Linked DNA regions of Cellulophaga sp. L1A9. The protein of the gene in region 2 interacts with the protein of the main gene of each other region in a pairwise test. Links are inferred from orthologs where the notes say so. Each region holds a gene or a part of one and is shown on either strand. Other genes may lie near its edges. The genes, in order: recJ and GQR94_RS16625.

Region 1 (3,258 bases), 2.1 Mb from region 2 along the record:
TAACCCTTCTGGGAATAGTTTAAAAATAGATATTGCTAAAGAAGATGGTGGTGATGGTAATGGGTACAGACCTAAAGCATTAATGCTTTCTTCTCTTGCAGGATGCTCAGGATTGGATGTAGCAGCATTAATAAAAAAAATGAAATTAGACGTAGAAGAATTTCATATTGAAACCATTGCAAATTTGACGGATGAGCATCCAAAGTTTTATGATAAAGTAGCGGTAGAATATCATTTTCATGGCGCTAATCTTAAAGAAGATAAATTGCAAAGGGCAGTAGATTTATCCGTAGAAAAATATTGTGGCGTAATGGAAATGTTTCGTCAGTTTGCTGAGGTAGAAATAAATACGTTTTTCCATAATAAATAAGAGTATTGAAGCTTAAGATCAAAAATTAAGTTCAAGTATCAAGTTCAAAACCACACGAACTTGATATCTTCAATTTCAGTCCAAGTACTTTATTTGTAGTGCCAACTAATAAGAAGAATGTACCAAGAGCCTTTGCAACCAAGTAAAAGTTCTCGATACATTTTTCTGCACTACGCTTCAAAAAATACGCGAACTGACAATAGCAACCTTTTTTAAAATATGTTACTTAACACATTATGCGCTGGACGATTAAAGCCAAACCCGAAGAAGAAAAAATTAAGGAACTTGCCAGTGCTTTAAACGTAGAAGATCTTGTAGCGCAATTATTATTGCAACGCGGCATTTCTACTTTTGAAGAAGCAAAATTGTTTTTCAGACCTCAGTTATCAGACCTACATGATCCTTTTTTGATGAAGGATATGGATATTGCGGTAGCGCGTATAGAAACTGCAATTAATGAAGGAGAGAATATTCTGGTTTTTGGCGATTATGATGTAGATGGTACTACAGCAGTAGCCTTAATGTCCTCGTATTTATTGTCTTTTTATCCCAATGTGGCTACCTATATTCCAGATAGATATGCAGAAGGTTATGGCGTATCTTATAAAGGAATTGATTTTGCAGAGGATAATAATTTCTCTTTAATAATAGCCTTAGACTGTGGGGTAAAAGCGGTAGATAAAGTGGCTTATGCCAAAGAAAAGGGCGTAGATTTTATTATTTGCGACCACCATAGAACTGGTGATACTTTGCCAGACGCTATAGCTATTTTGGATCCTAAGAGAAGTGATTGTACGTATCCGTATGATGAACTCTGCGGGTGTGGGGTAGGTTTTAAATTGATACAAGCTTTAGGCTCCAGACAGGGAGAAACTATTCAAGATTTAATTCCTTATTTAGATTTAGTAGCCACGGCTATTGGTGCAGATATTGTGCCTATTACGGGTGAAAATAGAGTGTTGGCCTATTATGGCTTAAAAGTGATAAACTCAGACCCTAGAGCTGGTTTCAAGGCAATAATCAATCAGATTAAAAAATCCGTATTAACCATTACCGATGTTGTTTTTGTAATTGCCCCACGGATTAATGCTGCGGGTAGAATGGTACACGGGCAGCATGCTGTTAATTTATTGACGGAAACTAATGAAGCCCAAGCTGAAAAGTTTGCGGGTGAGATAGAGAAATATAATATTGATCGGAGAGGGTTGGATCAAGAAATTACGAAGGAAGCACTTACTCAGATTATTGAAAATAAAGAGGAAGAAGGTTTTACGTCTGTGGTGTATAAAGAAACATGGCATAAAGGAGTAATCGGTATTGTAGCCTCTAGACTTACGGAAACCTATTATAGACCAACCTTAGTGTTCACAAAAAGTGGTGATAAGTTGGCGGCTTCTGCACGTTCCGTAAAAGACTTTGATGTGTATAATGCACTCGAAGGTTGTGCAGATTATATAGAACAGTTCGGGGGACACAAATATGCAGCTGGACTTACTTTACTAGAGGATCAGTACAATAATTTTAAACATCAGTTTGAAAAAGTAGTTTCGGAAACCATAGATCCTAATTTATTAATTCCTGAGATTGCAGTAGACATGCTCATCGAGATAAAAGACATTACGCCTAAACTGATGCGTATCATTAATCAGTTTGAACCTTTTGGTCCGGAGAATATGACGCCTGTTTTTATGGCAGAAAATATTCAAGATTCTGGGTATGCAAAGGGCGTAGGTGAAGAAGGGAAACATTTAAAATTTGCGGTTACCCAAAATGGCTATGGCCCTATTGGTGGAATTGGTTTTAATTTAGGTGATAAATTACCCATGTTAACAGGTAGAAAACCCTTTAGCGCTGTTTTTTCTATTGATGAAAATGAATGGCAAGGCAATGTGAGTTTGCAATTGAAATTGAGGGATATAAAGTAGATTAATTTAAGCTGTCCTGCACTCCTGACAATTTGATATTTATGGAAATTAATAAAACTATAATACCCGCTGAGCATTTTGAACGTTTCTTAAATAATGCTCAAAAAAGAATATATACAATAGAGAATGAATTTTTTGAAATTTTTGAGAAAAGTGTTGCAACAAATACTATAGGTACTGTTACAAAACACGCTTTAAATGACTTTAACAAATATGCAACCTGTCAAAATCAAGACAGAGCCTCGCAAACTAAACTACTATTTTACTGGCGAGTTTTAGCAAAAGCCTTTTATCATTTAGCATACTCTGCAGGTACAGAAGTAACCGTACAATTTAGAGACAAACCTGTACAGCATATGGGTGTTGCCTACAAAAGCAATATGGGCTTTGCCGACTGGTTAAATGCTTACGGTATTTTTAGAGTTTTACGAGACCAAGCAGGTTTAAATGTATTGGAAGGTATTACAGATAGTGCTATGGATCGGGCAGAAACAAGTTGGGATACTTTAGATAAAAACATGCTCCATTTTCTTTGTAGTTTACATACTAACCCCAAAACAAGGGAGAAGTTATTAATAGATGCTATTAAATCTACCTACGCAGATTCTGGAGATTATTTACAGGAAGGCTTTGCCATAGAATTTGTAACCTATTTATACGAGCCCTTGTTGTTTTTATATGAAGCGCTTTTGCGAAATAATGAAGAAGATTTTAATGCGCAATTAATAGAAGCACTTACCAGACACAGAACGTATTATGACACAAAAAAAAATAACCGCTGTAACGATTCAGATGGTTGGATAAGTTGGCGTCTTTTAGGGGCAGTTGCCTTGGCATACGATAATGGTATAAAAATTAATATAAAAAGTGATTATATTCCAGAATGGCTCTATAAAGGAGAGTTTGATACTGCTACGCTTCCGAAATATATGGTAAGCTAAAAGAATGCTCCGCTAGCGCGAG
Region 2 (3,358 bases):
TGATAAAAATAATGGTATGGTAATAATTATATGTAAGCCTTGCAAACAGATAGGAATTGCAACGGGATCTGGAACTCGAGAGGTTTTAACGGATAGAATTTGTAATGAAATAATTACGAATACCATAGTACCTGAATTTAAGAACGGCAACTTTTATGACGGAATTAAAATTGGATTGAATGAATTAATTACCAACTGGGAATAAATTCGGCAAGAAAATTGACCTTAAAAACAGGTTTAGACTAAAATGAAGACATAGGTATAAATGCAGTATGCTATAGGTTGCTCACTTAGTAATGCATAATTATTCCGGTTTACTTTTCTACTGAAGTACTAGGTAAATAAGACTATTTTAATGCGCTTCTTTTAAATGAGGATGATTACTAATTAGCCCTGTTGGTTGAGTAACTCAACAACCAATGCTTTGGTTAAGGGAGTCCCCTTTGCTTTTTCTCGTAAAACATCAAAAGGATACCTAAACTTACACCCGTTTTGATAATCACTACACCCGTATGCTGTTTTACCTTTAATGACGGTTCCTTTTTTACACAAAGGACAAGGTATAGGGTTAGGGATAGTGTCTGGTTTTGATTTTGTGGCAGACTTCTTTTCTTCTAACTGCAATTCAAATTGCTCGTTAAAACGCAATAAACCTTCTTTAGGACCATTGGTTGTTTTAAAGCCTTTGAGGTTTACAGTACATCCTTTTTCTAATAAACGCAAATATTGTTTCTCAGATATTTTTTTCTCTTGGAAAGTAAAAGGGAGCACTAAGGCACATCCTGCTTTGTAAGCGCTGCATCCGTAAGCCGTTTTTCCTTTTAAAAGCGTTCCTTTTTTACATTTAGGGCAGGATTTTCCATGTACTACTCCTTTTTTATTTTCTTTTATCAACTTTGGCACTACTGCAGTGGTGGTATGGGAAATTTTAGTATGCCTTTTTTCGAGGCGGACTTCATACACCAAATCATCTATCATTTGTTTCATATTATTGATAAAAACACCTGCATGAAAACTTCCATTTTCAATCTCTTTCAATTGTTTTTCCCATAAACCTGTAAGCTCGGCCGAGGTTAACAATTTGTTTTTTATAGTACCAATAAGCTGTATTCCTGTTTGCGTAGGTAATAGTTGCTTTTTATTCCGTTCAATATATTTTCTTCTAAATAGTGTTTCTATAATATTAGCCCTAGTTGAAGGTCTACCTATACCGTTTTCCTTCATCAATTCTCTCATTTCATCATCGTCTACTTGCTTACCTGCTGTTTCCATAGCACGCAATAAAGTAGCTTCTGTAAATTGATTTGGTGGCTTTGTTTCTTTTTCTAAAAAAGAAGGTTCATGTGGTCCCTTCTCCCCTTTTATAAAAGAAGGTAATATTCCTTTTTCACTTGTAGTTTTTGCTTCTGGGTTTTCAAAGACAAGCCTCCACCCTTTTTCTAAAATTTCTTTTCCGGTTGTTTTAAATGTTACGGTATCTACATTTCCTAATACCGTTGTGTTAGATACTGTACAATCGGGATAAAAAACACCTATAAAACGTTTGGTAATAATATCATACACCTTTTGTTGGTTCTGCTGCAAATTCATTTGTACCCCTGTTGGAATAATAGCATGGTGGTCCGTTACTTTCTTGTCATTAAATACTTTAGCAGACTTTTTTATCTTCCCTCCTAAAATAGGCTCAGTAAGCTTTTGATATTTTGTTAATTTTTGTAAAATCCCTGGGACTTTAGGGTAAACATCATTCGGTAAAAATGTTGTATCCACCCTAGGATAAGTTACGACCTTTTGTTCGTATAACTTCTGAACCATTTTTAAGGTTTCATCTGCCGAAAAGCCAAATTTAGTATTACAATATACCTGCAACCCTGTAAGATCAAAAAGTTTAGGGGCATATTCCTTTCCCTTTTTCTTGGTTATGGATACGATTTCAAAATCGCTCTCTTTTACTTGTTTAGCAAAAGCTTCTCCCTCTTCTTTTTTTAAAAATCGTCCTTTTTCACAGTTAAATAAGGTATCTCGATACAACGTCTGTAACTCCCAATAAGGTTCAGGCTTAAAGTTTTCAATTTCCTTATAGCGGTTAACAATCATTGCCAATGTAGGGGTTTGCACCCTACCTACGGATAACATTTGCTTATAGCCACCGTGTTTAACGGTATATAAACGTGTAGCATTCATTCCCAAAAGCCAATCGCCAATAGCTCTAGAAAATCCTGCGTAATATAAATTGTCGTATTTGGAGGAAGGTTGTAATTTTTTAAAACCTTCTTTTATGGCTTCAGTGGTTAAGGAGGAAATCCATAAACGTTGTACTTCCCCTTTATAAGCTGCTTGGTCTATGACCCAACGTTGTATTAATTCTCCCTCTTGCCCAGCATCACCACAATTGATTACTAAAGTAGCTTTGTCAAATAACTTTTTTACAATATTAAATTGCTTTTGAATCCCTGCGTTGTCCACTACTTTTGTTCTAAACTTATCTGGTAACATTGGAAGGTTATTAAGGTCCCAACTTTTCCAATGTGGTTTATAATCATTAGGCTCAAATAGTGTACACAAATGACCAAATGTATAAGTTACGGCATAACCATTACCTTCATAATAGCCATCACATTTTACATTTGCTCCTAAAACGGCAGCAATTTCACGGGCAACACTTGGCTTTTCGGCGATACATACTTTCATTACAGAAACAAAAATAGTTAAAATACATTGATCATCGAACGCAAATGAAAACCAGAAACTACGATGGAGTTGATTCGTATATAGAATCGCTACAGTTTAAAAAGAAGAGTGCATTCGGTTTTAGAAAATAAAAAGTTTCCACCATCATCATTTCTAGTGTTTTATGTGCAGTAAAGGAAACTAGAAAGGGTGCCGAAAACCGATTGCAACACGAAAAACTTCTCTATAGTATTTGTTTTTTCTCTTACGTTCCAAAATAATTCAGTCCAAGTGACAATGCGCTTAATATAGAAATACCGATGCCCGTTCCTATGATTACGGTTATAGACTTCTCTTCAGGTAAACAATAGCTAGATTCCGGCTTAACCATAAGGCATCCGCATTAGTGAAAAGCCCATCTAATTTTTTAATGTGGCTTCAGGTCATGTTACTATATTGTAGCTGTTTTATATACCTGTCCTATAAAACAGGTTTCTATTGATGCAACTTTTTAATAATACGCGTATACTTTTTAAGGTATTTGTAATGAAGTTTATCGTTAAATACTAATGTGCTAAAAAATACACATCAATACGGTTTACATTTTAATATGCTTACTTTTAAGAGAAATTATCTAACCCATGAAATACATAATAATCTTTCTTATTACGCTACTTACCTTGGCATC

The links.
Region 1: the proteins of GQR94_RS16625 (region 2) and recJ interact in binary tests that used the Escherichia coli proteins (3 or more experiments, as listed by UniProt). The link is inferred for Cellulophaga sp. L1A9 from one-to-one orthologs.

The regions. Positions count from the first base shown.
Region 1 is NZ_CP047027.1:1,692,832-1,696,089, reverse strand. What follows is about bases 30-2,950. They hold recJ (single-stranded-DNA-specific exonuclease RecJ), read left to right. Parts: upstream 30-606; coding sequence 607-2,295; downstream 2,296-2,950. Other genes in these bases: GQR94_RS07210 (immunity 49 family protein), read left to right, coding at 2,337-2,950; GQR94_RS07220 (OsmC family protein), read left to right, coding at 30-370. Also shown: more of GQR94_RS07220, read left to right, coding at 1-29; more of GQR94_RS07210, read left to right, coding at 2,951-3,236. UniProt on the Escherichia coli protein: Single-stranded-DNA-specific exonuclease.
Region 2 is NZ_CP047027.1:3,775,195-3,778,552, reverse strand. The notes cover bases 40-3,060. They hold GQR94_RS16625 (DNA topoisomerase 3), read right to left. Parts: upstream 2,692-3,060; coding sequence 388-2,691; downstream 40-387. Other genes in these bases: GQR94_RS16630 (YgcG family protein), read left to right, coding at 40-205. In the rest of the region: more of GQR94_RS16630, read left to right, coding at 1-39; GQR94_RS16620 (M13 family metallopeptidase), read left to right, coding at 3,312-3,358.